Regions from separate parts of the Planococcus sp. APC 3906 genome, predicted to be linked through region 2. Evidence: riboswitches for the same ligand, from Rfam matches in the RefSeq annotation. Region 2 holds a riboswitch; each other region holds the start of a gene.
The links. A riboswitch is a leader RNA that binds a small molecule or an ion and turns the genes downstream of it on or off. The one in region 2 is predicted to bind S-adenosylmethionine.
Positions count from the first base shown of each region.

Region 1 (7,672 bases), on a different contig from region 2:
ACTGGAATCGTCGCCGCAGATGACTGGGTGCCAAGCGCTGTAAAGTAGGCCGGCATCATCGTTTTCAGCAAGAAGAACGGATTTTTCTTATTCAAAGTTCCTGCAGCCGTATATTGAAGCAAGAGCATGATCCAGTGAAGGATGATGATCATTACGAATACAACCGCAAACAAGGACAGGATTTCAGCAACTGCCCCGCCGTATGCCATATTGCCGAAAATCCCGAAAATATGGAATGGCAGCAAGGGAATGATGACATACGAAATCGTCTTTTCAATAACCGCCTGGAATTCATCAAAGAACGAAACCATTGTTTTGCTGCCTGTTGAAGCCATGCCGATTCCAAGCAAAAATGCGAGGATCAACGCAGACATAACACCGAATACCGGCGGCATTTCCAAAGTAAGATAAGATGCAGCAAGTGCATGTTCCGGATCGTCGATGTTGCTCATCGTACCGGCTTTCATGAAATTCGGCAAAATTGTCGTTGACGCCATAAATGCGAGAATCCCTGCAATTATTGTCGAGAAATAAGCAAAAAAAGTAGCCAATCCGAGCAATTTCCCTGAGCCTTTGCCGAGTTTTGCAATACCGGGTGCGATAAACCCAAGAATAATCAAAGGAACGATGAAATTAAGAAAGCTTCCGAAAATAGCATTGAATGTTGCGAATACACGAGCGAGCCATTCCGGCGCAAATGAGCCAATCAATACACCCAGAGCGATGGCCAAAATGATCCTCGGCAATAAACCGAACTTGATCTTCATTACTATGTCCTCCCCATATGAACAATTGTATTATCATTATTATTCAAAAGTATCACAGGCGGCAAAATAAAAGAATAGATTCAAAAAAACGCGGAATATTTTCATTATTTCTGCAAAATAAAAAAGCACCCTCTCGGATGCTTTTTGGTCAGTCTACAGGTACGACAGAGCCGCCCCATTCTTCTAGGATAAAGTCTTGGATTTCATCTGATTTCAATACTTCAACCAATGCTTTTACGTTTTCATTGTCCTCATCGCCTTTGCGGACTGCGATGATGTTAACGTATGGCGAGTCTGAATCTTCAAGGGCAATGGAATCTTCCATTGGGTTCAAGCCGGCATCGATTGCGTAGTTGGAGTTGATCAACACAGCGTCACCTTCGCCTTGCTCGTACATTTGCACTAAAATTGCTGCTTCGTAATCTGTTTCAAACTTCAAGTTTTTAGGGTTTTCCGCAATATCGCTGACTTCTGCTGTTGTTTTCTCTACAGCTTCATCCAACTTGATCAAGCCTTGCGCTTCAAGCATAGACAAAATACGGCCGTGATCAGCAACTGAACTGCTCATCAGGATAGTAGCACCCTCTGGAAGTTCTTCTAAAGAGTCGTATTTTTGCGAATAAACACCAATTGGTTCGATGTGGATGCCACCAGCGTTTTCAAATTCGTAGCCGAATTCTTCAACTTGTGAAGCCAAATAAGGGACGTGCTGGAAGTAGTTTGCGTCAATTTCGCCAGCTTCCAAATCCTGGTTCGGCAAAATGTAATCTTGGTATGTTTCGATTTCAAGCTCGATGCCTTGTTCTTCAAGGATCGGTTGAGCTTGTTCAAGAATTTCAGCATGCGGCACGTTGGATGCACCAATTTTCAATGTTGATGACTCTTCTCCTGAGCCGCCTTCGTCTGCTCCGCATCCTGCTAGTGCAAATGCTGTTAATACTGTTCCTGCTACAAATTTCTTCATGTTGTCAATCTCCCTTTTTATGTGTTTTTTATGATTAGCGCTTGTCTGACTTGACAGTCAAACGGTCACCGATAAACTGGATGGCAAATACAATGATCAAGATAAGGATTGTGGCCATTAACGTGACGTCTTGGCGGCTTCTTTGGAAGCCGTCAAGGAACGCCAAGGTACCCAGGCCGCCGGCTCCGATGATGCCTGCCATTGCGGTATAACCAACAAGAGCAATGGCTGTCACCGTGATGCCGGAAATAAGTGCCGGTTTGGATTCCGGAAGCAGCACTTTGCGGATGATGGTCCATGTGCTTGCACCCATTGAACGGGCGGCTTCGATAACGCCTTTATCAATTTCCTTCAGCGCAATCAAAACCATGCGTGCGTAAAATGGTGCGGCGCCGATAATCAATGCTGGCAATGCGGCGTTTGGTCCGCGAATCGTTCCGATCATATACTTCGTGAACGGAATCAGCAAGATGATCAAGATGATGAACGGAATTGAACGGAAAATATTAACGAATGCACCGGTCAGCCAATTGACGATGCTGTTGGCCCATAATTGTTTCGGCGCCGTCAAAAACAGGATGACGCCGAGCACCAAGCCGATGACAAAAGTGAAGAATGTCGACATGGCCGTCATGTATAAAGTTTCGAGCGTCGCTTCCCACATATCATTCCAGTCGACGTTAGGGAATAATGACTCAATCATTTGCCATCACCTCCGTTTGGACGTCTTCTGCATTGAGGAAGGCGATCGCCTCATCAATTTCAGGTTGAGAGCCTTTTATTTGTAAGATCAATGTACCGTAAGCCCCTCTTTGCGTATGTGCGATATTTCCCTGCACGATGTTGATATCGACAGTGTATTTGCGAATCAGTTTCGTTAAGATCGGCTGCTCGGTCTGGTCGCCGACAAATACCAGCTTGATGAGGACACCCGACGGATACAGTTCACGCAAATGCTTGATGGTTTCCTGGGAATCTTCGGTATCTGTCACCTGGGCCACAAAGCGTTTCGTGATGTTTTCCTTTGGCGCCTGGAAAACGTTCAGTACATCGCCCAATTCGACGATGCGCCCGCCTTCCATTACGGCGACGCGGTGGCAGATTTTGCGGATGACGTGCATTTCATGCGTGATCAGCACAATTGTCAATCCGAGCCTTTTGTTGATATCGACCAGCAAATCCAGGATTGAATCCGTCGTCTGGGGATCCAATGCAGAAGTGGCTTCATCACATAGCAGCACTTCCGGGTTGTTCGCTAAAGCGCGGGCAATGCCGACGCGTTGCTTTTGCCCTCCGGATAGCTGCGAAGGATACGCATTCTCTCTTCCAGCGAGGCCAACGAGTTCCACAAGTTCCAAGACACGCTCAGCACGTTTTTCTTTCGGCACTCCTGCAATTTCAAGCGGAAATTCGATATTCTCTTTGACGGTGCGCGACCACAGCAAATTGAAATGCTGGAAAATCATGCTGACTTTCTGGCGTGCTTTGCGCAAGTCTTTGCTGTTGATCGCTGTAATGTCCTGGCCATTGATGACGACTGATCCCGACGTCGGCTTTTCCAAACCGTTCAATAGGCGGATGAGCGTACTCTTGCCCGCTCCACTATAGCCGATGATTCCGAAAATCTCGCCTGGCGCGATGTCCAGTTCCACTCCATCGACCGCTGTCAACGAGCCTTTGCCCGTATCGAACACTTTCGATAACTTTTTAAGTTCAATCATTTCCCAAACACTCCTAATCCAAAAATAAAAACCCTTCTGCGCAGAAATGAGCAGAAGGGTAACTGTAAAAGTTGAACCGATCTCTCATTTCCCGAAGTTTCAGCTTCGCGTGACTTGGCACCATTTCATTTTCATGACGGTTGCCGGGCTTCATAGGGCACTTCCCTCCACCACTCTTAATAAGAGTAACGATATTTAATTAATTTCAGAAATTTAATTTACCACGCTTGGTTTTATACGTCAACTGATTTCAACTTTCCATATAGATAAGGTACGGATTGGAACGCGTAAATCTTTTCTTTCAGCTGTCCGTTCTGTGTGATGAGCAGGCACGGAACGCTTTCCACTTGGTACAGCGAAGCGATTTCCTGTACATAATTCAAGTTGGCTTTGCCCATTGGCAAATCAGGCACCAGTTCCTGCACGACATCCAGCATTTTCGAAGCAATCTGGCAAGTGCCGCACATCGGCGCATACAGGTAGTAGGCAGCCACGTCGTTTGTATTTTTTTCTTTCAGCCATTCTTTATGTGTCCATTCTTTCATGCAAATTCATCCTTCAGCTATAAACTTATTGACTTGAACGTTTGCCGATATCAATATATCCATCAATATGCGAATAGGTGTAGCAGCTACTTCTTTGTAGCTCGGGTTGATATAGAAATGGCGGGCTTCCGGAAACTCGCGCTTCACCAGTTTGCGCAGCTTCTCGCCTGATTTATCCGCATCCACCAAAATGATGATATCCATTTCTTCAAACGGCAGCAGCAATTCTTCAAGCCTTGTTGCACTTACTGTACCATTTGTGCAAAGAATCGTCACGGGTTCTGCAATAAGCGGCGCTATTCTCGCTTTGTCGCTGATTCCTTCCACCAAAATCACTTTTTCCATCATGCAACACCTCGCTAGATAAGTTGAACAATCAAAGTTAAAGTTTATACACCGCTTCGGTCGCTTTGGGCATGGCTCTCGCTATGAGCCGAGAAAAGCACTCGTCTCATTGCTTCGCCTAGCCCTTGGACGCGCCTCCGCTAAAATATCTCTTGAAATGAAGCAAAACAGCAGAGAAAACCTTACTGCTCGTGTAGTGCTGCGCTAACTTCTAGACATGAAAGGGAACTGCTTCTGTGCAAGCTTGTCGCTAAGAGATCTCTCGATATGGAGCAAAACAGCGGAGACGCATGCGGGAAAGCGAGACAGCCGAGACCCGGGAAGCACGCGCTAGCGGGCTGAAGAGGCTTGGCGCTCGCCCGCGGCAAGCGGAGCTGTTTTGCGGAATATCGCGATATTAGAAAATATCATATAGATATCCACATTTGTGTATAAAAAAAGCGCCACATAGGCGCTTTTCATTACTCGTTGATCATTTCTTTGTATTGCTCAGCTGTCATCAATTCGCCCAATTCAGCTTCGCTAGGGGATTCGATTACCACCATCCACGCATTTTCGTAAGGGGATTCGTTAACAAATTCCGGGCTGTCTTCAAGCTCACTGTTCACTTCTACCACTTTACCGCTGACTGGAGCGTAAAGTTCAGAAACAGTTTTAACAGACTCGACACTGCCGAAAGGCTGGTCTTTTTTCAGTTCGTCGCCAACTTGCGGCAATTCAACAAAAACGATATCTCCAAGTTCAGCTTGTGCAAAATCAGTAATGCCGATCCGTGCTGTCGCGCCTTCTACCTTGACCCATTCATGCTCTTTTGAATAACGAAGTTCTAGTGGTGTGCTCATCGAAAACCCTCCATATTATGTAGTTTACTCATATCTAAGTTTGACATAAACAAATCGGAAATACAAGAAATCAATTGCTCTATCTCCAGCTCGCTTCAAAGTCCTGTTCTTTGAATCCAAGCGTCACTTTTCCGTCGCCATAAGCCAATGGGCGTTTGATGAGCATGCCGTCGGAAGCCAGCAATTCGAGCTGTTCTTCTTCTGCCATATCAGCTAATTTGTCTTTTAGCCCAAGCTCCCGGTATTTCATGCCGCTCGTGTTGAAAAACTTCTTCAAGTCGACTCCGCTCGCTGCATAAATTTCGCTAAGCTGCTCTTTAGAAGGCGGTGCTTCCGCGATATTGATTTCGTTGTATTCAACCCCTTGATCGTCAAGCCATTTCTTCGCTTTTCGGCAAGTTGTGCATTTCGGATACGCGTAATAAGTAATCAAGAAAAAACCTCCTTTTTTTCCAAGCTTACCAAATCGCCGGCGCTGCGTCGATGTAAAATACTCCCTTCGCCTGTACCTTCCGGTTAACGCAAAAAAGGGATTAGGCCCCCTGCCCAATCCCTTTTTCGTACCAGGCTCACCGAATGAGCCTGTTGGTCCCTGTTACACCACGTATTTTTCTGCTTCGATCAATTTAACAGCCGCTTCGCGTTTCTTCGCGATGACGTTGTACGGAGTCGAACGCGTCAGTTTGCGCAATGCTGAAAGCATCATGCGCTGGTTGTCGCCTTCGATTGCTGCGATCAATGTTTCTTTCGCGTCTTTCTCGATCTTATCGAATGCTTCTTGGCAATAAATTTGCGTATACAGCAATTTCTGCTGTGCTTTTTCTTCGCCTGATGCAGCGATCGCTTTTTCGGTGCGGAGAACGACAGATTCCATTGCGAATACATTGCTGACGATGTCAGCGATGTTCACGAGAACTTCCTGCTCCTGCTCCAATTTCGTGCCGTACGTCTGCGCCGCTAAGCCAATTGCCAGCAAGGCGATTTTCTTCGCGTTGCGGACCAGGTATTTTTCCTGCACCAAAGCTTCTGTGCCGACTTCTTCCGGCATCATCATGAGCAATTCTTCTTGCAATTTCTGTGCGTGCTGCAGCAACGGAAGTTCGCCTTTCATCGCTTTGCGCAATAACGTACCAGGAACCAGCAAACGGTTGATTTCGTTTGTTCCTTCAAAAATACGGTTGATGCGCGAGTCACGGTAAATGCGTTCGATTTCGTATTCCTGCATAAAGCCGTAGCCGCCGTGAAGCTGAACGCCTTCATCAACGATATAATCAAGCGTTTCTGTACCGAAGAATTTATTCAACGAACATTCAACTGCGAACTCAGCGATTGAGTCAGCAACCAATTTGCCGTCAGCCTGCTGCTCATCCGTGAACTCGCTCATGCGGTCTTCGAACAAACCGACTGTGCGGTAAACCGAACTTTCCACTGCATATAGGTGTGAAGCCATCGTCGCCAATTTCTCGCGCGTCAAGTTGAATGATGAAATCGGTGTCTTGAACTGCTGGCGCTGGTTCGTATACGGAATCGTGATTTCCATCGCGCGCTTCGAAGCTCCGATTGTGCCAACGCCCAATTTGTAGCGCCCGATGTTCAGGATGTTAAACGCAATGATGTGCCCACGCCCAGCTTCACCCAATAGGTTTTCCACAGGCACTTGCGCGTCTTCCAAGATCAATGTACGAGTCGATGAAGATTTGATGCCCATTTTCTTTTCTTCCGGCCCGACTGAAACGCCATCATATGCACGTTCAACGATGAACGCTGAGAATTTGTCGCCATCAATTTTCGCATAAACCACGAAAACGTCAGCAAAACCAGCGTTGGTGATCCATTGCTTTTCACCGTTCAATACATAATGCGTGCCAGCTTCGTTCAAGCGAGCTGTCGTTTTCGCACCCAATGCATCTGACCCTGAACTCGGCTCAGTCAATGCATAAGCAGCGATCATTTCGCCAGTCGCCAAGCGCGGTAAATATTGCTGTTTTTGCTGCTCGTTGCCGAACAAAACGATTGGCAATGAACCGATGCCGACGTGTGCGCCGTGCGTGATCGAGAATCCGCCGGCTTTCGACATTTTTTCAGCGATCAATGCTGATGCGATTTTATCTAACCCAAGACCGCCGTATTGTTCTGGAACGTCTGCTCCTAGAAGACCAAGGTCGCCAGCTGATTTCAGCAAGCGCACGGAATGTTCGAATTCGTGGTTTTCCAATTTTTCCACGACAGGCATTACTTCTGTGTTGACGTAATCCTCGGTCGTTTTGGCAATCATTTTATGTTCTTCTGTAAAATCTTCCGGTGTGAAGACGCGTGAAAGGTCTGCCTCTTCGATTAAGAAACTGCCGCCTTTGATCAATGTTTTTTCTTGTTCCATTGTGAATTCCTCCTAGTTTTTATTCATGAAATTAAAGATCCTATAGCATTTCAAAGACGCCTGCTGCGCCCATTCCGCCGCCGATGCACATTGTTACCACACCGAATTGCT
Region 1 covers NZ_JASDCW010000017.1:38,660-46,331, reverse strand. The annotation lists gene QMA09_RS11015 (dicarboxylate/amino acid:cation symporter) at 1-767, opposite strand, end outside; gene QMA09_RS11010 (MetQ/NlpA family ABC transporter substrate-binding protein) at 916-1,731, opposite strand; gene QMA09_RS11005 (methionine ABC transporter permease) at 1,766-2,434, opposite strand; gene QMA09_RS11000 (methionine ABC transporter ATP-binding protein) at 2,427-3,452, opposite strand; SAM riboswitch class I at 3,534-3,638, opposite strand; gene QMA09_RS10995 (thioredoxin family protein) at 3,686-3,997, opposite strand; gene QMA09_RS10990 (toprim domain-containing protein) at 4,004-4,342, opposite strand; gene gcvH (glycine cleavage system protein GcvH) at 4,804-5,184, opposite strand; gene QMA09_RS10980 (arsenate reductase family protein) at 5,264-5,617, opposite strand; gene QMA09_RS10975 (acyl-CoA dehydrogenase family protein) at 5,780-7,561, opposite strand; gene QMA09_RS10970 (acetyl-CoA C-acetyltransferase) at 7,602-7,672, opposite strand, start outside.
Region 1: it holds a riboswitch for S-adenosylmethionine, as region 2 does, so the genes downstream of both, QMA09_RS11000 (methionine ABC transporter ATP-binding protein) here and QMA09_RS00965 (methionine ABC transporter ATP-binding protein) in region 2, are expected to answer to the same signal.

Region 2 (7,672 bases):
TGCCTTGTTCCGGAGAGCCGGCAGCGTGTGCCGGCTTGCCATAGAAATGGAATTCCAACGGATCCACTGCCAGCGAATTGCCGGTCAATGCCGTTTTCCCTGAAGGGTGGATCATCAGCGCCGCATCGATGCCTTCGAGCAGCCCGTGTTTCACGAAGCTGCCTTTCGCGCTGCCGTGGGGTCCGCCTTCTTCAGCAGGGGTGCCGAGCACTACGACGCGGCCGCCGGTTGAAGCGAGTGTTTCTGACAACGCAATAGCAGCTGCAACGCTTGTCGTGCCGATGATGTTATGGCCGCAAGCATGGCCAAGGCCGGGCAATGCATCGTATTCCGCAAGAAAAGCGATGGACGGACCGGGAAGCTCGCCGCCGAAGCTCGCGTAAAAGGCGGTTTCGTGGCCGGCAACGCCCGTTTCGACAGTGAAACCGGCCTCTTCAAGCAGCGCCACTAAGGTCTTGCTGGCAAAAAACTCTTCGTTGCCGATTTCCGGTTTGACGTGTATCGCTTGGCTAGCTTCAAAATATGCTGCCTGATTGGAATCAATCGACTGGGAAATGGTCTGGGAAGCTTCTTTGGCAATGATCATTGGAATTCCTCCTCAAGAATTATTGATAATCAACAAGTTCTTCAACTGAAACGAATGTCGGGATTTGAGCGCCTTTCGTGTGCTCGATGATGAATTCTTTCGTGTCTTCCTGCTGGTAAAGTTCAACTATTTTCAGGAAATCCGGATCTTCTGCATTTTCTTCACTCGCTGCGATCAAGTTGATGTACGGTGTCGCTGTTTCACTTTCGCGGGCAATCGGGTCTTCGGTAGGGTTCAAGCCGGCATCGACTGCAATGCCGTTATTGATGATGGAAGCGGCAACGTCACCCATAGCACGCGGTGTTTGGCCGGAAATCATCGGCACGATTTCAAGTTTTTTCGGGTTATCTGTAATGTCATCAGCTGTGCCTGTCAAACCGGCTTCATCCGCAAGTTCGATCAAGCCCGCTTCTTCAAGAAGCAGCAAGGCGCGGCCCATGTTCGTCGCTTCATTCGGTACGGCAATCTGTGAACCTTCAGGCAGTTCGTCGATCGATTCGTGCTTTTCAGAGTAAAGGCCCATCGGTGCAATAACGGTCGAGCCGATCGGAACGATATCAAGTTTATGTTCTGCAACGAATTCATCGAAATAAGAAATCGTTTGGAAAGCATTCAAATCAAGTTCGCCTTCTGCCAAAGCGATGTTCGGCGCTACGTAATCAGAGAACGTCACGATTTCTAGGTCGATTCCTTCTTTTTCAGCTTTCTCAGCGATGTGGTCCCAAATCGTCGTATCCGAGCCGCTGATGCCCAATGTGACTTTTCGATTGCCATCTGCGCCTTCTTCGTCATTGCCGCAAGCTGCCAGCAGCAAGGCAAGGATTGTTATCAATAAAAGAGCTGTCGTTTTTTTCATTTGAGATTCCTCCAATAGTGGGTTTAGTTGAATATTTTAATTGAAATAATATTCTTTAGATACCGATATTCCGCAAAACAGCTACGCTTGCCGTGGGCAAGACTTACCCGAAGCCTGCGAGGGCAAGTCTTTGCGACGAAGCGCATAGCGCTGCAGGAGCAGTAAGGTTTTCTCCGCTGTTTTGCTCCATATCTAGAGATATTTGAGCGGAGGCGCGGCAAAGGGCTAGGCGAAGCTATGAGACGAGTGTTCTTCTCGGCTCATGGCGAGAGCCATGCCCAGAGCGACCGCAGCGGTTTGTTAAAGTTAGTTTCTTTGTTTCAAATTGTATTTCATATTTATCTTCTTCGAACTTGTTTAGACAATAAGTTGCCGGCGGATTGGACGCCTTGCACCAGGACGACGAGAATCGCTACGGTGATGACCATGACCATCGTGTCGAAACGCTGGTAGCCGTAAGTGATGGCGAGGTCGCCGAGTCCGCCGCCTCCGATCGCGCCTGCCATGGCAGATGCGCCGATCAAGCCGACAATGGCGATTGTCAGGGCGAGCACGAGTGAGCTCAATGCTTCCGGGATCAAAAAGCGGAAGATGATTTGGGCCGGTGAGGCGCCCATCGCTTGCGCCGCTTCAATGACGCCTTTATCGACTTCAAGCAGCGAGTTTTCGATCAAGCGGGCGATGTACGGGCCGGCGTAGAAGACCAGCGGGACAATTGCTGCTGCTGTACCGATCGATGTGCCGACAATCAGCCGCGTCAGCGGGATGATGGCGACCATCAAGATGATGAATGGCACGGAACGGAAAATATTGATGACGATGTTCAATACTTTGGATACGGGTTCATTGGCGAGCAAATGGCCTTTGCGGGTGACGACCAGCAAGATGCCGAGCGGGAAGCCGATCAACAGGGAGAAGAAGAATGACGCACTGGTCATATAAACGGTTTCCCACAGCGCTTCCAAGATTTGTTCGTTATCAACTAGCATAATGCTGCACCTCCTCGACCTTTACGGTGTCGCTGCGGATTGCCGTTAGCGCGTTTTGTATCTCGGCAGCTGGACCGGTGAATTCGACAATCAGGTTGCCGTACGGTTCGCCTTGCAGTTCAGTAATGTTGCCGAATAAAACATTCAAGTCCAAATTGAAATCACGTGAAATGCGGGACATCAGCGGCTGCCCGACCGATGAGCCAGTGAATTGGATGCGGTAAATGGAATGGCTGCGCGATGGATCCTGCAATTGCTCCAGCAGCGACGGCGGCAGCTCATCGTTCATGACGGAGCGGACGAAACGCTGGGTGGTCGGCTGCTGCGGATTGGTGAAGACATCGAACACGGTTCCTTTTTCGATGACTTTTCCGGCTTCCAGCACCGCGACTTTGTCGCAGATTTCACGGATAACGCCCATTTCATGCGTGATGAGCAGGATCGTGATGTTGTATTCCCGGTTGATGCGGCGCAGCAATTCCAGAATCGACTGGGTCGTCTGCGGATCAAGAGCGGAAGTCGCTTCATCGCATAGCAGTACGGAAGGATTGGTGGCCAGCGCCCGGGCGATGCCGATGCGCTGTTTTTGGCCGCCCGATAATTGATCCGGGTATTTTTCTGCTTGGTCAGCCAAGCCGACAAACTCAAGCAAGTTTTTCACTTGCTCCTTGATCTTGTTCTTCGGCGTATTTGCCAGCAGCAGCGGCATGGCGACGTTGTGGTAAACCGTTTTCGAATTCAGCAGATTGAAGTGCTGGAAAATCATGCCGATGTCTTTTCGCGTTTTCCGGATTTCACTGCCTGACAAGGCCAGAATGTCTTTGCCGTGGATCAGCACGCGTCCGGTAGTCGGCCGTTCCAATAAATTGACGGTGCGGATCAGTGAACTTTTTCCGGCGCCGCTGAAACCGATGACACCATATATTTCTCCGGTCTCGACAGTCAAATCGATGCCGTTCAAAGCGTGGATTTCCTGTTTTCCGGATTGGTAGGTTTTGGTGACCTCCTCGAATTGAATCATGTAAAGCGCCTCCTCAAGCTGGTGATTCTATGCAAACCTTTTCGGTACGGATCAATCTTTCCAAAAGTGAACGATAAAAAGCCCTCTTTTTTTCTTAATCCAACAGAAAAAAAGAGGGCTTCGGCATGAAACCATCTCGTTCTCATCTTCCAAATGCACGGATGCATTTGCAGGAATTAGCACAGTTTTCGCATGAAGCGAATCCGCTGCCGAAACGTCATAGGGCCTGTCCCTCGGTTTCTCTGGATAAGAAAGTGATGTACGTATTCGATTTGTAATGCTTACTTTAAAGGGGGCTGTTGTAAAAGTCAACTAAATTCCCGAAAAAAGTTTTGGCGCGATTCTGCCGGCACCTGCTTAAGCAGAGCCAGCCGTTTTTTTACGCAGTACGGCAGAAACCCTTTTTTCCGTGCCATCTTTAACGCGTGCAATATTCTCTGTATGCTTCCAAATCGACATCGCAAACAGCAGAATGGCGATGGCTACAGGCCAGAATCCGTCAGCCGGAAACACCGCCACGGCGAGCAGCGTGACGTAAAGAACGAGTACACCAGCCACAAGGTAATCGGTGGCAAGTGAAACGATGACCAATAGAAGCAAGCCGGCAATTCCGAATCTCCAATCGAGCGCCAGCATTACACCGATGAGCGGCGCAGTTCCTTTGCCGCCGTTGAATTTCATGTAGATGGGAAAGTTGTGGCCGCACACGACGCCCGCGCCAATAGTGAACAATAAAGTCCAGACCGTACCATCCGGCAGCGCGGAGGCGTCCAGCAGCAGCCGGAATCCTGCAACCGCAAGAATGCCTTTGGCAATATCGAGAACGGCAACGAGTGCGCCGTATTTCCAACCAAGCACGATCGCGGCATTCGATGCCCCGGAATTTTTGACGCCTTCTTTTTTGATGTTGACGCCCGTCAACAGCTGGGAGATAAGGGAGCCGTGCAAAGAACCGATGATATAACCTGATATGAGTGCTGAAATCGTCCAAAATAACATCTGCCTTCTCCTCCTTCCTTTAATTTTAACGCAATAGGCGCTTCGAAGTTTCAAAATTATTCGAATTTTATGCTTGACATTGCTTTCCATTCTTTTTATACTTCACAACAAGATGAAAAACTAAATCTGAATACTCTTATCAAGAGAGGCGGAGGGAATAGGCCCTGTGATGCCCAGCAACCAACAAGCGCAGCTTGGAAAGGTGCTAAATCCTACAGATCCGGCACGACGGGATCTGGCAGATGAGAGGAGGTATACCCGTATATGACGGCCCTCTTCTTAACCGAAGAGGGCTTTTTCTGTTCCCTCCTCAACCTTGGTTTCTATCTATAAAAAATTAGGAGGAATAGAAATGACGAATTTTAAACCTGAAACTCTTTTATTGCACGGCGGCCAGCAGCCCGATCCCGTAACAGGATCAAGAGGAGTGCCGATTTACAAAACAACTTCCTATGTGTTTAAAGATACAGAGCATGCGCAGAATTTATTCGGCTTAAAAGAAGCTGGCAATATCTACTCACGCATCATGAACCCGACAGTCGACGTATTCGAACAGCGTGTGGCGCTGCTTGAAGGCGGCACTGCAGCTGTGGCATTGGCATCCGGCATGGCAGCCATCGCTTTTTCAATCTTGAATGTAGCGGAAGCGGGCGATGAGATCGTCGCGGACAGCAATTTGTACGGCGGCACTTACAGCCTTTTCGCAAATACATTGCCAAGGTACGGCATTACAGTCAAGTTTGTCGACGGCAAAGATCCGGAAAATTTCCGCAGCGCAATTACCGATAAGACGAAAGCGTTATTTGGCGAAATTATCGGCAATCCGAGCCTGAATGTCTTCGACGTGGAAAAGGTGGCGTCTATCGCTCATGAAAACGGCATTCCATTATTGATCGACAATACATTTGCATCGCCTTACGGCAGCAACCCGATTGAATTCGGAGCTGATGTGGTCATCCACTCGGCGACAAAATGGATTGGCGGCCATGGCACGACAATCGGCGGTGTGGTCGTCGATGGCGGGAAATTCAATTGGAACAATCCGAAATTCCCAAGCTACACGGAGCCAGACGAAAGCTACCACGGCATCCGCTACGGAATCGATGCAGAAGGCGCATCCTTTGCAACTAAATTGCGCGTCCAGCTGCTGCGTGATTTCGGCCCTTCTTTAAGTGCAGAAAGTGCTCATGCATTTTTACAGGGGCTGGAGACGCTGCATTTGCGGATTCCCCGCCATAACAGCAATGCCCAAGCTATCGCGGAATATTTAAGAGATCATCCGCAGGTCGAATGGGTTAATTTTATCGGCTTTGAAAATCATCCATCACATGGACTGGCCAAAAAATACTTGAAAGACGGCTACGGATCCATCGTCAATTTCGGCGTTAAAGGCGGGCGTGAAGCCGGCCGGAAAGTGATCGACAGCGTTGGATTGTGGTCGCATGTCGCCAATGTCGGCGATGCGAAATCGTTGATCATCCATCCGGCATCGACGACGCACCAGCAATTGTCTAAAGAGGAACTTGAATCATCGGGCGTAACAGAAGAGTTGATCCGCCTGTCGGTCGGGCTTGAGAATCCGGAAGATTTGATTGCGGACCTGGAACAGGCGATACAAGCTTCAGTTCTGGAAAACGTATAGGAGGAATGCAGAATGGCTAGCGTATCGATCGGATCTTTGGTCCTGGAGTCAGGAGAAATCCTTGAAAATGTCGAACTTGCCTATGAACGCTGCGGAAAAAATGGTGCCCCAGTGGTCCTTGTATGCCATGCTTTGACAGGCGATCAGTTTGCTGTCGGCACTGCAGAAAATCCTGGCTGGTGGGCAGGCTTGGCAGGGCCAGGAAAAGCCGTAGATACAAATAAGTTCCAGGTCATCACGTTCAATGTGCTGGGCGGATGCAGCGGATCTACTGGACCTTTGTCCATCAATCCGCACACTGGAACCCCTTACCGTGCTGCATTTCCGGCCATCACAATCCGTGATATGGTGAATGCAGAATACGCGGCTTTAAAGGAGTTGGGCATAACCGGCCTTGCAGCGGTCATTGGCGGATCGCTTGGCGGCATGAAAACTTTGGAGTGGGGACGCAGTTATCCGGAATTCACCAAAGCGATTTTCCCCCTTGCTGTCACGCCGGCTTACAGTGACTTCGGTGTAGCATTCAATTTTATCGGCATTCAGTCAATCATCAACGATCCGAAGTTCAATGGGGGAGACTATGGGGACGCCGCGGAGCTGAAAGGCTTTGAAGTGGCTCGCATGGCAGGGATGGTGACATATCGGAGCGGCGGAATGTTCAACGAGCGCTTCAGGCGTTCAACCCGCGGCGAAATTTTTGAAGTGGAGTCGTATTTGGCCTATCAAGGCCAGAAGCTGGCAAAGCGCTTCGATGCCAATAGCTATGTAGCTTTGCTGCAAGCAATGAATACACACGATGTTTCAGAAGCTCGGCTGGAAGTTGAGGTTTTCTCTCTTTCCTATACCCACGATTTGCTTTATCCGAGCGAAGGGATGGTGCCATGGCTAAAGTGCCAGCCAAATGCTTCGTGGGGAATCGTCGATACCCAATTCGGGCACGATGGTTTTCTGGTCGAATTTGAAAAATGGGACCATCACATTTCAAAAAAATTGAATAGCTTGCCAATTCCCCAGCTTATGCAATAGCATAAGCTTTTTTATTTGCCTTAAACTCAAAGTAAATGATGGAAAAATATCCTTGTTCCATGCATCTTTAAACCGAGATAATATTTATCAAAAATAGGTGAAAATGATTAATAAGGAATATGTTTACAGTTAAATAAAACGGGTACTTGCTGAATAATAAAATAAGCGGGGAGGAATGACCTAGTTTCACGAGGGATAAAATCGTCAAAATCAGATTTGGGAGCTATTAAGCCTTTTGGCATGGGGTCTTTGGTAGTAATTTTATTGATTTATAAAATTGGGTTTTTTTGACAAAGATTTGAAGTGGTGTTATTCATACATAGTAGAAGAAACCCGAGATATCAGTAAGCTGCGTTTACTTTGAAGAAAAAAGGAATAACTGCAAAGATACTTTTGAATTAACAAGTTGAAAAAATGACGATGAAAATCCAGGAGAGTGCCAACATGATCGAGTCTAAGAGAAAAGCCATTATCTTCTTTTTTCTTGCAGCAATTCTTGCAGGAACAGCAGGATTTCTAACTTTGCAAAAAGTGAAGGAATTGAATACGGATT
Region 2 covers NZ_JASDCW010000001.1:189,335-197,006, forward strand. The annotation lists gene QMA09_RS00950 (M20 family metallopeptidase) at 1-586, opposite strand, end outside; gene QMA09_RS00955 (MetQ/NlpA family ABC transporter substrate-binding protein) at 606-1,442, opposite strand; gene QMA09_RS00960 (methionine ABC transporter permease) at 1,781-2,431, opposite strand; gene QMA09_RS00965 (methionine ABC transporter ATP-binding protein) at 2,421-3,452, opposite strand; SAM riboswitch class I at 3,592-3,705, opposite strand; gene QMA09_RS00970 (glycerol-3-phosphate acyltransferase) at 3,810-4,451, opposite strand; SAM riboswitch class I at 4,585-4,700, shown strand; gene QMA09_RS00975 (O-acetylhomoserine aminocarboxypropyltransferase/cysteine synthase family protein) at 4,804-6,093, shown strand; gene metX (homoserine O-acetyltransferase MetX) at 6,106-7,119, shown strand; gene cpaB (Flp pilus assembly protein CpaB) at 7,564-7,672, shown strand, end outside.

Region 3 (7,672 bases), on a different contig from region 2:
TGCATGATCAATGCCACTTTTTTGCCGGCTAACGGGTGGTCCGATGCTTCCGCTTTCGTCGCATCTGACGTTCCTTCTTCGCTGACTTCCCCTTTTGGCTGGCAAGCGGCTAAAAAGGCACTGAGGATCAATAATAATGTGATGAATAAAAGCGATTGTTTTTTCATGAATTTGCTCCTTTTCCTGTGTAAGCGCCGAGAACGGCAGGGATATTTTTTTCGTACCCTGGGGTGATGACCCCTTGTTCGGTGATGATGGCTTTGATGAGCCGTGCCGGCGTGACATCAAAAGCCGGATTGAATACTTTCGTGCCTTCCGGCGCTATTTGGATGCCGGCAATATGCGTGATTTCTTCCGCTTTGCGCTCTTCGATCGGAATGTCGCGGCCGGAAGAAATGGATACATCGAATGTCGATGCCGGCGCCGCTACATAAAACGGGATGCCGTACGCATCAGCCAGCAGCGCTAAATTCAGCGTGCCGATTTTGTTCGCCGTGTCGCCGTTCGCTGCAATGCGGTCGGCTCCGACGATGATCGCCTCGACTTCTTTCGCGCCAATCGTATGGGCGGCCATGCTGTCGGTGATCAGCGTCACGTCGACCCCTGATTGCTGAAGCTCCCATACCGTCAGCCGGGACCCTTGAAAGACCGGACGCGTTTCGCAGGCATACACTTCGAATTGCCGTCCGATTTCACTTCCGAGATGAAACGGCGCCAACGCTGTGCCGTATTTCGCAGTCGCGATGGAACCGGCGTTGCAAATCGTCATGACGCGCGTTTTGCCTTCCAATAAAGCCAGGCCGTATTCGCCGATTTTCCGGCACGCTGCTTCGTCTTCTTCGTGGATGCGCACCGCTTCTTCGAGCAGCAGCACTTTCCCCTGCTCTACGGTGGCAGCCTCCTTCACTTTCGCTGTCAGCCGATCCAGCGCCCATACCAAGTTAACCGCTGTCGGGCGCGAGCTGCCCAAGTGCGCCGCGTCTTTTTCGACTAAGTGGAAAAAGGTCTGAAGTTCTTCCGTGTCGTGTCGCACCGCCGCGAGCGCCAGTCCATATGCAGCGGCGATGCCGATTGCCGGTGCGCCGCGCACTTTCAGCGATAAAATCGCGTCATAGACATCTTCCAAGGTTTCCAGCGCCACGTACTCGATTACATGCGGCAGTTTCTGCTGGTCCAAAATCGTCAGCTTGCCGTCTTGCCAGGAAATTGATAACGGGATTGCCATTATTCCGCCTCCCCGATCAACGCTGTCACTTCATAGATGCTCTTCACTTCAGCACGCTGCAAAATCAGCTTTTCGCCAAACTGCAATGCCCGCTCCTTCAACTCGATGCGGCGGCTGTCGTCTTCGATGCCGTCCAAATCTTTTACATGCGCCAAGCCGATCGTCCGGCGAATTAATTCACAGCCCGCAAAGCCCAAAGCATCCCGGAAAATCTTCTCGATGATGAACTCGCGGTAGCCTGCCGTTTGCTGGAAAGATTCAATGCCTTTGTTTTCCCAAAGGTCCGTGAACCGCGCCTCGAACGTTTCCCATGTCCGTTCAATATGCGAAAGGATCACTTTGCGCTGATTCCCCTTGCGTGTCAGCGATTGGAAAATCAAATTGGCGAGGAATAAGCCGACATCAAAGCCGATCGGCCCGTAATAAGCGAATTCCGGATCGATGACCTTCGTTTCGCTGTCACTCGCGAAGATGCTGCCGGTATGGAGGTCGCCATGCAGCAGCGCTTCCGCTTCGGTCAAAAAGCTGAACTTCAATTTCGCCGCTTCCAGCTGAAGCGCCTTGTTGGCCCATAACGCTTCCACAGCCCCTTTCAGCTCCGGTTCGAAATCGTTGGTTTCATTGTCGAAAAACGGATCTGTAAAAATGAGGTCTTCGGTGATCTTGCAAAGCTCCGGATTCGAGAACGCCGCAGCGAGCTTTTTCTTCTCAAAAGGGTGAAGCGCAAAATCCGATGTCTGGAACAAGGTGCGCGCCAAGTATTCGCCGATGTCCGTCGACAGCTGCGGATACGCCTTTCCGGCAATCAAGCCTTCACGGGCAATCGTCAAATGCGACAAGTCTTCCATCACCGTCAATGCCAAAACCGCGTCCGTGGCATATACCGCCGGCACCAGATTCGGCACGAACTCGCCGTGTTTCCGAAGGGCGTCCGCCTCGATCTGCGCGCGCTGCAAGGTCAGCGGCCAGCTTTCGCCGACAACTTTCGCATACGGCAGCGCCTGTTTCAAAATCACACTCTTGCCGCTTTCCGGGTCCGCCACGCGGAACACGTAATTCAAATTGCCATCGCCGATTTCGTCGCATTGCAATGCCGCGCCTTCCGGGAATGGATAATGCGTTCTCGCAAGCGCCACCGCCGTTTCTATTGTCAATTCTTCGTATTGTTTAGCTGCTATTGCCATATGTCATCTACCTTTCGAATGCAAAATAAAAAGCCTCTTTCCCAAAAGAAAGAGGCTCAGAAATATAGTTTCCCTGCCTCTTATCTTTCAGAAATGTATATTTCTGATGGAATTAGCACCGTGCCTTGCGGGATCTTCATCCCGGCGCTGAAGCGCCCCTTCTCACGAAGGTATTACGGTCGGTTGCTGGGCGTCATAGGGCCAATATCCCTCTGCCTGCTCTTGATAAGAGTGTTGTTGCATATGTGTTTGCTGTTTGAAAAGAATCCTATCACGATTCAGAATTGAGTGTCAATAACTTTTTTCAATATTCCTTTTCGTTTCGCTTCAGGCGGACGCTTACCGCGGGCCTGGCTTCAGTCTCCTCGTCGCTTCGCTCCTGCGGGGTCTTCAGCACAGGCTAGTCCCGCAGGTGTCGCCGCCTTCCGCTTCATTCAATGTTAAAACTTATAATAGTGTTTCATTTCTTTTAACAAAGAACACGAAAGATACACTTTCTGAAGTTGCTATAGACTCTCGAGATATGGAGCAAAACAGCGGAGACGCCTGCGGGAAAGCGAGACAGCCGAGACCCCGCAGGGAGCGAAGCGACTGAGGAGGCTTGGCGCTCGCCCGCGGCAAGCGAAGCTGTTTTGCGGAATATCGGTCGAATATCCCACTTTTCCTCACCCACAATTTACAGATAATTATTGACAGAAAGTTTTAATCGTGGAATAATCAGAATTACTTTGTATAGCGAAACCAATTGAATACGCATTCTTATTCAGAGCAGGTGGAGGGACAAGCCCTATGACACCCGGCAACCGGTCCAGCAATGGACACGGTGCTAATTCTTGCAGCCCGTTTGACAGGCTGAGAAATAAGAAGTTGTTAAGCCCATTAACCTCTTCTTGTTTGAAGAGGTTTTTTTCTATTTCCAATTAATTTAAACGGAGTGTGGATGATTTGAGCAGATTGACAGCGACATACCAACTTTACGGAAAACCCGGTTCATTTGAAAAAAAGGCGGAAGGCATCGCGCTTGGCTTGACGATCGGTTCGTGGACTGATTTGCCGCTTCTCGAGCAGGAGCAATTAAAACAGCATAAAGGTGAAGTAATCTGGGTCACCGAGTTTGAAGATGCACCGCATCCGCTGAACCCGGGACTGATCCGCGCGGAAGCGAAAATCTCGTATCCGAGCGCGAATTTCTCGCCGGACCTGCCGGCCATTTTGACCACGGTGTTCGGAAAGCTGTCGCTCGACGGCGAAGTGAAGCTGCTCGATTTAGCTTTCGACGATGAACTGCTCGGGCATTTCCCTGGGCCGCAATTCGGCATCGAAGGCGTCCGCAGTTTGATTGGCGTCCAGGACCGGCCGCTTGTGATGAGTATTTTCAAAGGCGTAATCGGCCGGAACTTGGAATTTTTGAAAGCCCAGCTGCGGCAGCAGGCGCTCGGCGGCGTCGATCTTGTGAAAGACGACGAAATCCTGTTTGACAATCCGTTGACGCCATTCGAACAGCGGATTACCGCTGGCAAAGAAGTGCTGCAGGCTGTGTTCGAGGAAACCGGCCACCGCACCTTGTATGCCGTGAATCTTTCCGGCCGCACGTCCACGCTTCGCGACAAAGCGAAAAAAGCACGGGAACGGGGGGCTGACGCGCTGCTGTTCAATGTCCATGCTTACGGGCTCGACGTTCTGCAGGAATTGGCGGAAGACCCGGACATCCGGCTCCCATTGATGGCCCATCCGGCATTCAGCGGCGCTTTCACTTCTTCTCCGACTTATGGGTTGGCGACCGCACTCGCACTCGGCAAATTGACGCGCATTGCCGGAGCGGACTTCTCGTTGTTCCCCTCCCCTTACGGCAGTGTTGCACTTGAAAAGAGCCAGGCCTTGGCGCTTGGCGAAGAACTGGTGAAAGCAAGCCCGTTGAAACGCACTTTCCCGGTGCCTTCAGCCGGCATCCATCCCGGCCTTGTGCCACAGCTGTTCGAAGATTTCGGCACTGACAGCATCATCAACGCAGGCGGCGGCGTCCATGGCCATCCGGACGGCGCGGCTGGCGGCGGCAAAGCATTCCGCCAGGCAATTGACGCCGTGCTGAACGGACAGTCACTTGACGAAGCCGCCAAACACCATCACGAATTAAAAACAGCATTGGATATGTGGGGGTAATAAGCATGAATAAAACAGTCATCTTCTGTGATTTTGACGGCACCATCACCAACTCAGACAACATCATCGCCATCCTTCAGCATTTTGATCCACCGGGATGGACTCCAATAAAAGACCGAATCCTGTCCCAGGAAATCTCCATCCGCGATGGCGTGGCGCAAATGTTCTCGCTGCTGCCGGCCGCCAAAAAAGATGAAGTGATCGAATTTGTTCTGGAGCAGGCGCAAATCCGCGAAGGTTTTGCTGATTTTGTCGCCTACACGCGCGAACGTGAAATTCCGCTTTATGTCGTCAGCGGAGGCATCGACTTTTTTGTCCACCCGCTCATTAAACCGTTCGGCCCTTTTTCAGGGGTTTATTGCAACGGAGCGGATTTCTCGGGAGAGTCGATCCGCCTTGAATTTCCAAACGGCTGCGACGAGCAATGTACGAGCCAGGGCTGCGGCTGCTGCAAGCCTTCGATCATCCGCCAATTGCTTGAGGACGGCGCACAAAGCATCGTCATCGGCGATTCCATCAGTGATTTAGAAGCTGCGAAGCAAGCGGATTTCGTCATCGCGCGCGATTACCTGATTGGCAAATGCGAAGAGCTCGGGCTCCCGTACAAGCCATTTGAAAACTTCTACGACGTCATGTCGATCATCGATGAAAAACTGGGGGTGAAGTCATGACCGCCTTCCAGGAAAGATGGCAGGAACTCGCAAACATCAAAGACGAATTAGCTTTGCGCGATTGGTTCATGGGAACGAGCGGCAACCTGGCCATCAAAGTCCAGGACGCGCCGCTGGAGTTTCTCGTCACTGCGAGCGGCAAAGACAAGCGTAAACGGACTTCCGAGGATTTCCTGTTGGTGGACGCGGCCGGCAAAGCGGTGGAAGAAACGCCGTTGAAGCCTTCAGCTGAAACTTTGCTGCATTGCGCAATATACGGCAAAACCCGTGCCGGCTGCAGCCTGCACATCCATACCGTCGCCAATAACGTCATTTCCGAAATTTACGGCGACCAAGGCAAGATCGATTTTAAAGGCTTAGAGCTGATCAAGGCATTCGGACTTTGGGAAGAAGACGCCGTGCTGACGATTCCCATCATTCCGAACCACGCCCACATCCCTAACCTTACGAAAGAGTTCGAGAAACACCTTTCCGCAGACAGCGGTGCAGTGCTGATCCGCAACCACGGCATCACGGTATGGGGCAAAGATCCATTTGAAGCGAAGAAATTACTGGAAGCCAGCGAGTTCTTATTTCAATACCAGCTCGCTTTATATCAAATACAATCCCATTAAGAGAGGAAGATTATCATGGCCATCATCAAAATCCAAGGCACGAACGAAACAATCGAAGCGCAAAACGAAGTAGCGGCATTTCTGGAGCAACAGGAAGTCGTCTACGAACATTGGGACATTGAAAAACTGCCGGAGCATTTGCGTGAGAAATTTGACCTCAGCGACGCTGAAAAAGAAGAAATCTTAGCGGCATTCAAAGCCGAAATCGATGACATCTCCGAACGCCGCGGCTACCAGGCTGCAGACATCATTTCGCTTTCCGATTCCAACCCGAAGCTCGACGAATTGCTGAAAAACTTCCAGCGCAAGCATATCCACACAGATGATGAAGTCCGCTATATCGTCAGCGGCCACGGCGTCTTTATCATCCAAGGCAAAGACGAGCGCTTTTTCGAAGTCCATTTGACGCCTGGCGACTTGATTTCTGTCCCTGAAAACATCACGCATTACTTCACATTGGCCGACGACCGCAAAGTTGTCGCAGTGCGCATCTTCGTCACGACTGAAGGCTGGGTACCTGTCTACCAAGAAGAAGAAGGCGTACAATCTAACTAATAAAACCAGAGCCGGCAAAAACGCCGGTTCTTTTTTTGTGCGCTTATTTCTGGAACTTTTCCTGTCTCCAGCCGTAATCTATAAAATGAACGTTTGAAGGGATGTGAGGAAAAATGAAAGAAAAGGCGGCCCGCCTGAACGTCGGAACCGGGATTGCGATCGGATTACCTTTCCTGATCCTGGGCATCGTCCAGAAAAACCTCGCGTTTTTCATCATCGGCGTGGCATTGGCAATTTCCCTCAGCGCTTCTTCGGCATTAAAGGCGAAAGACAAGAATGGTTCAGATAAATGAACATATAAAAGCAGGTGCCTCTCTTCAAAAGGCACCTGCTTTTTTTGTGGTTTGATTTTATAATCAAAAATATTTCGAAACTGAAGCATTTCTCTTTAAACCTACTAAACAACTTGGTATAATAACGAATAATCAAAGGAGGCTTCCTTATGTCTATTCCAAAACCGCTTGTGCAATCCAACCAAGCATTCATTGTCCTCACCGTCATACTTGCCCTTGTTTTCCATAAAGCGATCCTAGTGCTGCCGTTCCTTGTCGGCGTTTATACATTGATCACCAAAAAGAACCCTGTCATCCAGTTCAATAAACGATTTTTGAAAAAACCCGCGAATACGTATATCCAGGAGGACCGCGACCAGCAACTTTTCAATCAATGGATTGCCACAGTCTGCCTCGGGCTGTCCCTGCTCTTTTTTGCAATCGGCGCAGCAGCGGCCGGCTACGTTTTCAGCATCATGGTGCTGATCGCTTCAGGAGTTGCGCTGATGGGCTATTGCATCGGTTGCACGATCCGCTACCGCTATATGATGTGGAAGCACAACAAAACCAAAATCCAATATTAAAAAACCGAAAGCGGCTGCTTTCGGTTTTTTTGTGCATTATTTGATTTGGCCATTGCCGCGGATGAGGTATTTTGTCGAGGTCAATGCCGGCAAGCCCATCGGCCCGCGGGCATGGAGTTTCTGTGTGCTGATGCCGATTTCGGCGCCGAAGCCGAATTCAAAGCCGTCCGTAAAGCGGGTCGAAGCATTGTGGTACACAGCCGCTGCGTCGACTTTATTGAAAAATTCTACGATGCTGTCATCCGTCTCAGAGATAATCGCCTCTGAATGCTTCGTACCATACGTGTTGATGTGATCGATCGCTTCTCCGGTGGTGTCGACAACTTTCACGGCCACTTCAAGTCCCAGGTATTCCGTCGCCCAATCGGTCTCGGTCGCTGTCGCTACACCGTCCCATTGCTGAGCGG
Region 3 covers NZ_JASDCW010000006.1:113,717-121,388, forward strand. The annotation lists gene QMA09_RS05770 (sugar ABC transporter substrate-binding protein) at 1-167, opposite strand, end outside; gene mtnA (S-methyl-5-thioribose-1-phosphate isomerase) at 164-1,225, opposite strand; gene mtnK (S-methyl-5-thioribose kinase) at 1,225-2,409, opposite strand; SAM riboswitch class I at 2,487-2,641, opposite strand; SAM riboswitch class I at 3,166-3,275, shown strand; gene QMA09_RS05785 (2,3-diketo-5-methylthiopentyl-1-phosphate enolase) at 3,355-4,569, shown strand; gene QMA09_RS05790 (2-hydroxy-3-keto-5-methylthiopentenyl-1-phosphate phosphatase) at 4,575-5,240, shown strand; gene QMA09_RS05795 (methylthioribulose 1-phosphate dehydratase) at 5,237-5,854, shown strand; gene QMA09_RS05800 (1,2-dihydroxy-3-keto-5-methylthiopentene dioxygenase) at 5,870-6,409, shown strand; gene QMA09_RS05805 (hypothetical protein) at 6,523-6,702, shown strand; gene QMA09_RS05810 (DUF4395 domain-containing protein) at 6,852-7,265, shown strand; gene QMA09_RS05815 (glutamate-5-semialdehyde dehydrogenase) at 7,302-7,672, opposite strand, start outside.
Region 3: it holds a riboswitch for S-adenosylmethionine, as region 2 does, so the genes downstream of both, mtnK (S-methyl-5-thioribose kinase) here and QMA09_RS00965 (methionine ABC transporter ATP-binding protein) in region 2, are expected to answer to the same signal.

Region 4 (7,672 bases), on a different contig from region 2:
CCCAGCAGCGACGCTGAAAAACGCATCGTCAGCCGTGAGTTCATCAAGTGCAAGCTTTTCGCGTGCTCGGGCTTCAATCCTGTAATGATGCATTCTTTGCCCATCACTTTTAAGGATTGGAGCAACGCTTCCCATTCATCGAGCCCTTTCTCATCTATCCGGTCGACTGCTGTAAAATCGACCAGCACCGTTTCCGCTTTGAAATTATGGATGCTTTCAAGCAGCGGATCCCTGATGGCAATCACTTTCGCCTTTGTCAGATCGCCGAACAGCGGAATCAGCACTTGCTGTTGGTTCAATTGGATGCATGGCGCAGAAAGAAGGCGTACCCGCTCCAAAAGCTTGAGCGTCAGCTCCTTTTCCTGGAATAAATCATAATCCGTTTCACGGAGCCGATTCTGCAAAAGGCGCAGCTGAGTTGAAACACCAGACATTTCATCCATCTTCGGAACAATGATGACAGATAAACTGAAGTCGCTGTCCCATTTCCCATAAACATCAGCCAAAATCAATTCTAAGTCTTTTGTCACGAAATTCAATTCGAATTTAATCGGTGTCTTTTGAGGCTTCAACAAATTCCCTGCTTTTTTCAGGCTGCCTTCATCGACAATGTCTCTTAAGGCGGTGAAATCTCCGAATAAGCTGCTTGCCTCTTGCGAGCAGCTTATTACGGAAAGGCTATTGTTCAATTGAATCGCCGGGAGTGGCAAACCGTCAAATTGATATCCCGTATTCATCTTGCGGTTCCTCTCCCATCGTCAGCCAGCGTTCCAACTGGTCTAAATCTTTAATGACAATTGCACCTTGTTCATGCAGCGCAGCCATATTGGCTTTTGACACTGCTCTGCCGCCAAATACGACCGTCGGCGCCGGTTCAAGTGCAAGAAATTCCTTGATATACGCTTTAATCGTCGGCAATCTGTAGACAAGTGCTGCGGATAACGCGATAACATCCGGCTGCCAGCGAGTTGCCGCTTCGACAGCGTGGCTGAGCGGCATGTTCGGCCCCAGGTATTTGACTGACCAGCCATTTTCCCTGAACAAGCTAGAAACCATCTTCAAACCGATATAATGGTCTTCGCCTTCAGGTCCGAGCACCATCACTTTCCGCGCCTCGCCTACTTCGGCCTGGCCACGATTTTCAACCGCAGTTACGACGAAATCGCAGATCGCCGTTGCTAAATGTTCATCGGCAACGGTTATCTCATTATTTTCCCACAGCTCGCCGACATGGTACATCGCCGGCGTCAGCAATTGATCATATAAATCTTTTTGGCTATGGGTTTTCAGGAATGTACGGATATGTCCGATAGCGTCCCGATCATTGCCCTCTAGAAATAATTCCGCTAATTGCACTGGATGAATCATAGATTCCACCTCCTTAAGGTTACCGGGCGGAAAGCTCTTTATTTGCACACGCTAAGCACGCAATCATAAACTCTTCCTCTTTGGCATTCACATTTCCGGGCAAAACATTGATGAGCCGTTCAAAATTATCGACAATCAAAGCTGTTTCAACGTTGCGGCTTGTCAACACCGTTTCAAGCCATTTGCTGTAATCAATGAAAACCTGTTGGTCCTGCAGTTCGAACGCAGTTTCCAGATGATCAAGATGATGCATATTATCTTCTTCGGTGCGCAAAAAGCCGCGCTCCCCGAATCTTTCCCATAAGTTCGGATACGCTTCGTAGATGCTTTTAGCCGTATTCGAAGCAATTTGTATTTTTACATCCCGGTTCATTCGGCCACCACTTCGTATTGGCGGACTTTCGGCGCTATGCCTGCCAATTGCTGGTCCGGGTAATGCTTTTCAAGCTCATGGATTTCCTTGAACTCGTCGCTTCTCACCCATTGGAGATATGCTTCTTTCGATGCCCATTCAAGATGCACCGTCAATTCGTTCAATTTTTTCGTATTCTGAATCAGCCGGAAAGAAACAAATCCTTCAGCCTTATCCACACGGCGGGACCGTTGCTGGTAAATGGCGATCAAATCATCTGTTTTCTCTTCCGGCACCGTTACAGTGGACGTTACAATATACATCGAAAAGCCCCTTTCCGCTAAATTCTACTGTATAGTATACCCTTTCGACATACGAATTAACAGCAATACAAAGCTTCTTCGAAAAGCTGTGCACTTTCAGTTCCTTTATTTCTGCCTGCTGGCTGTTAGTTTTTTAACAATTTCCACTTTTCTCTTGTAATATTTGCTCTAGTGTATTAAAGTAATCTTTATCCAAATAACACACATAAAATTTCATAATTTATTTCTTATCTAGAGAGACGGAGGGATTTGGCCCTGTGAAGTCTCAGCAACCAGCCTTTTGGCTACGGTGCTAATTCCAATAGGCTTCGGCTTAGAAGATGAGAAGAATTTGTTCCCAAACAGGGGCTTTCTTCTTTATTCGAGAAGAAAGCCCCTGTTTTTTCATTTTGAAAGGATGATTCCCATGACAAAATTCGGCATTGAAACCCAATTAGTGCAATTAGGCAATAAAACAGATAAAACGACAGGCGCTGTCAGCACCCCCATTTATTTATCGACTGCGTATGAACACGAAGGGCTCGGCAAATCGACCGGCTATGATTATACGCGCACGAAAAATCCGACGCGTTCCGTGCTGGAAGAAGGCATCGCCGCTCTTGAAGGTGCGGATGCCGGCTTTGCCTGTAGTTCCGGAATGGCGGCAATCCAGCTGGTGCTGTCGCTGTTCCGGCCGGAAGACGAATTATTGGTGCCTGAAGATATTTATGGCGGCACTTATCGCCTGCTCCAGCATTATTCGGAAATTTACAATATCCGCACCGTCTACGCAGATTTCCATGACGTCAGCCATACTGAAAGCTTGATCACCGATAAAACGAAAGCGTTGTTCATCGAGACGCCGACTAATCCATTGATGCAGGAAATCGACCTTGCCGCTTACGGAAAACTGGCTAAAAAACATGATTTGCTGCTCATTGCCGACAACACCTTCTTAACGCCTTATCTTCAACAGCCGATCGCATTAGGCGCAGATATCGTCTTGCACAGCGCGACAAAGTACATCGGCGGCCACAATGACGTGCTCGGCGGCCTGGTTGCCGCTAAAGGCGAAGCGCTTTGCGAGAAATTGGGCGTACTCCACAACTCAGCTGGCGCAGTGTTGTCGCCGTTCGATTCCTGGCTGTTGATCCGCGGCTTGAAGACGCTGCCGCTTCGCATGAAACAGCACGAAAAAAATGCACGCGAAGCTGCCGCATTTCTGGAACATCATCCTTCAGTTACGGATGTCCTGTATCCCGGCAAAGGCGGCATGCTGTCATTCCGCTTGCAAGACGCCGCATTAGTCGGGCCGTTTCTGGAAAACCTGGAACTGATCACGTTCGCTGAAAGCCTCGGTGGTGTGGAAAGTTTCATCACTTATCCTGCCACCCAGACGCACGCCGATATCCCTTATGAAGAGCGGACGCGCCGCGGAATTTGCGACCGCCTGCTGCGCTTTTCCGTTGGCATCGAAGAAAGTGAAGACCTGACAGCCGATCTGACGCAAGCATTCGCAAAACTGGACAAGGAGGTCCTTCATCTATGACACATTTGGAAACCCAATTCATCCACGCTGCCGGCGTCGACAAAGAAACCGGAGCGGTCAATGTTCCGATTCATTTGTCTTCCACCTACCATCAGCCAAGTTTTGACGAATTCGGACCGTTCGATTACAGCCGCTCCGGGAACCCTACACGGTTAAAACTGGAAGAAACCATTGCCAAACTCGAAGGCGGTACACGCGGATTCGCTTTCGCTTCCGGCATGGCTGCCATTTCCTCCGCATTCATGCTGCTGTCGGCTGGCGATCACGTCCTTGTATCGGAAGATGTCTACGGCGGCACTTACCGTTTTGTAACGGAAGTGCTTACCAAATTCGGCATTTCCTACAGCTTTGTCGACATGACTGACCTCAGCGAAATGGCCGCAGCAATCAAGCCCAATACGAAAGTCGTATACATTGAAACACCTTCCAATCCGGTCATGAATATCACCGACATTGAAATTGCAGCTAAATTAGCAAAAGCCAATGGCTGCCTGACATTCGTCGACAATACATTCATGACGCCGCTGTATCAGAACCCGCTTGCTTTGGGGGCAGACGTCGTCTTGCACAGTGCGACGAAATTCCTTTCAGGCCATAGTGACATTATCGCAGGGCTCGCAGTCGTCAAAGATCCGGAATTGGCGGATCGCCTTGGTTTTATTCAAAATACCTTCGGTTCGGTTTTAGGAGCACACGATTCTTATACTTTGATCCAAGGCATCAAAACGCTTGGCGCACGCTTGAAGCAATCATCTGCTTCCGCTCGTGTCATTGCGGAATATCTGCATAGCCATCCCGCCGTGGAAGAAGTCTATTATCCCGGATTCACGTTCCATCCCGGCAATCCGATCCATGAGCGCCAGGCACGCGATGCAGGCGCAGTCGTATCGCTGCGCCTGAAGGACAAAGATGCCGCACGCATTTTTGTGGAAAGCCTCGAAATTCCGGTTTTCGCGGTAAGTTTAGGCGCCGTCGAAACCATCCTTTCGTATCCGGCGACGATGTCCCATGCGTCAATGCCGAAAGAATACCGCGAAAAGCGCGGCATCACAGACGGCGTCCTGCGGTTATCGGTCGGCCTTGAAAACCGTGACGACTTGCTGGAAGACCTCGAACAGGCTCTGCAAAAAGTCCGACGCGCAACAAAGACTCCTGAGCTGGTGAAATAAATTCACACATGCTGATGCAATCCAAAATTCCAGAAAAAAGCCGCCCATTCTAAAAGATGAATGGGCGGCTTTCTTCTATTATATACTTTTTCCTGAAAGAGCTTCCTGTGCAGCGGAGGCATTCGTGCCAATTGGCCGCTTAGCCACTCCCGTATCAATCGCCGCTTGCGCTACTGCGGCTGCTACTGCAGGCGCAACGCGCAGGTCGAATGGCGCTGGAATGACGTATTCGTCGTGGAGTTCGTGAAATTCCAACAGCCCGGCAATCGCTTCCACTGCCGCAATTTTCATCGCATCATTGATTTCAGTGGCGCGGACGTCCAGTGCACCCCGGAAGATGCCTGGGAACGCCAGAACGTTATTGACTTGGTTCGGGAAGTCGGATCGCCCCGTGCCTACAATGCGAGCCCCTGCACGTTTTGCCGCGTGGGGCAGAATCTCCGGATTCGGGTTCGCCATCGCAAAAATGATCGGTTCAGCATTCATCGACGCCACCATTTCTTCGCTCAAAGCTCCCTCTGCCGATACGCCGATAAAGACGTCCGCCCCTTTGATAACCTCTCCAAGTTTGCCTTCAGAACGTCCATAATTGGTCATTTCTGCGACCTCTTCCTTGAACGGGTTCATTCCGTAGGAACGCCCTTTAAAAATCGCGCCTTTCGTATCACACATGATCAATTGGCTGAAACCATACTTGCTCAACAGCTTGACGACTGCAATCCCTGCAGCTCCTGCGCCGTTGACGACCACTTTCACTTCGTCGACATTTTTGCCTACCAGCTTCAAGGAATTGATCAATCCGGCAAGCGTCACGACGGCCGTTCCATGCTGATCGTCGTGAAATACCGGGATGCCCATTTCTTCTTTTAAACGCTGCTCGACGATAAAACAGGTTGGCGCTGAAATGTCTTCCAAATTGACGCCGCCAAAACCGGGCTCCAGCAGTTTAACGGTTTGGATGATTGTCTCCGCATCTGTCGTGTCCAAGCAGATTGGAAAAGCATCAACACCTGCGAATTCCTTGAACAGCACCGCTTTCCCTTCCATCACCGGCAGCGCTGCATGAGGGCCGATATTGCCAAGCCCGAGCACTGCAGTGCCATCTGTAATCACTGCCACCGTATTGCCTTTCATCGTATACTCGTAGACTTTCCCCGTGTCCTGCGCAATTTCCTTGCACGGTTCTGCTACCCCAGGAGAATAGGCGAGACTTAACTCCCTTTCATTTCCGACCGCCACTTTTGAACGGACTTCGAGTTTTCCCTGATGTTCCCGATGCAGATGCAAAGAGTCGTTTCTTAGGTTCGCCATTGCCTCATCTCCCTTTGTTTATAATTGTTCATTATAAAGCGTTTAACACCAATTGAAAGACTTTTCTGATTTTTCTTGTAATATTCGGACTTTAGGCTGAGACGAATCTCCCATGAAAGCGCCTTCATCTCAAAAGAGTCCCAGAAGCCACCCTTTACAGTAAGACACATAAAAACAAAAAAGACAGTGAAAACGAATCGTTTTCACTGTCTTTTCAATTGTATAAGTTGGACTAATATTTATAACCTTCGATATTCCGCAAACCAGCTGCGCAGGTATCGACCCAAGAATTGGGGAGATACCTTTGCGACGAAGCACGAAGGGCTGCAGGAGCACATCTTTTATTGCCGCGGGCAAGACTTACCCGAAGCTTGCGAGGGCAAGTCTTTGCGACGAAGCGCATAGCGCTGCAGGAGCAGTAAGGTTTTCTCCGCTGCTTTGCTACATATCGATAAATATCTTAGCGCAGGCGCGGCAAAGGGCTAGGCGGAGCTAGGAGACGAGTGTTCTTCTCGGCTCATAGCGGGAGCCATGCCCAAAGCGTCCGAAGCGATGTAAAAATCGAAATTCTTTTGTTCAACTTATATAGCTCAATTGGCTGATGAATCTTTATGCTTTAAATAGCAGTCCAGCCTCCATCGACCTTGATTGTTTCGCCGGTCACGAAATTCGCCAAATCGGATGCCAGGTACAGCACGGCTCCTGAAATGTCTTTCGGCCGCGCCAATCCGTCCAACAGGATGCGGTTTTCGACGTCTTTCTTGAATGCTTCGTCTTCGAACATCTTCGCCGTGAGTTCTGTTTCGATGAACGTCGGCGCGACGGCATTGACCTTCACGCCGTCTTTCGCCCATTCCACAGCAAGCGCTTTGGTCATCTGCACCATGCCGCCTTTACTCGAGCAATAGGCCGCACGCTTGATATAGCCGACAAACGCCATTTGGGAAGCGATGTTGATGATTCGACCGCTTTTCTGTGCCAGCATATACTTAGCGGCTGCCTGGCTGGCGAAAAAGGCGGATTTCAAGTTCAAATCGAGGACCGTATCCCAATCCGACTCTGTCACGTCCATTGCAGGTTTTGCGATATTGACGCCTGCGTTATTCACCAGTACATCGACTGTGCCGAAAGTGTCCGCTGCCGTATCAATCAGCCTCCGTACTTCTGCAACTTCGCTCAAATCACCGGCCACTGCGATGCAGCTCGGATTATAGCCATGCAGCTCGCGCAGCGCGTCGTCCAGCGCTTGCTGATTACGTCCGGAGATGACCACATTCGCCCCCAGTTCCGCAAAAGTCCGGGCAATGTCCCGGCCGATCCCTTTGCTGCCGCCGGTTACAATGACGGTCTTGCCGGCAAGTTCGGAAAAGTATGCGCCCATTATTCGCCCTCCCCCAATGCCTGCAGATCGTTTTTCAGGAAATGGATCAGCGTCCGTTCCCGCTCCGCATTGAGTTTGCGGGATACGGCAGGCTCCCAGTCGTAGAAACCTTTGCCGCTCTTGTCGCCCAGATTGCCGTCTGCCGCAAGTTCCGACAAAATTTTGCCTGAACGCTGGTCCGTCGCCAAATCCTCGAACAGGTAATTCGAAATTGCCGAGAATACATCCAAGCCGCCCATA
Region 4 covers NZ_JASDCW010000026.1:12,362-20,033, reverse strand. The annotation lists gene QMA09_RS13650 (STAS domain-containing protein) at 1-737, opposite strand, end outside; gene QMA09_RS13645 (cobalamin B12-binding domain-containing protein) at 715-1,368, opposite strand; gene QMA09_RS13640 (hypothetical protein) at 1,388-1,741, opposite strand; gene QMA09_RS13635 (antibiotic biosynthesis monooxygenase family protein) at 1,738-2,043, opposite strand; SAM riboswitch class I at 2,268-2,370, shown strand; gene QMA09_RS13630 (methionine biosynthesis PLP-dependent protein) at 2,450-3,571, shown strand; gene metC (cystathionine beta-lyase) at 3,568-4,740, shown strand; gene ystJ (NADP-dependent malic enzyme) at 4,819-6,051, opposite strand; gene QMA09_RS13615 (SDR family NAD(P)-dependent oxidoreductase) at 6,668-7,432, opposite strand; gene QMA09_RS13610 (3-hydroxyacyl-CoA dehydrogenase family protein) at 7,432-7,672, opposite strand, start outside.
Region 4: it holds a riboswitch for S-adenosylmethionine, as region 2 does, so the genes downstream of both, QMA09_RS13630 (methionine biosynthesis PLP-dependent protein) here and QMA09_RS00965 (methionine ABC transporter ATP-binding protein) in region 2, are expected to answer to the same signal.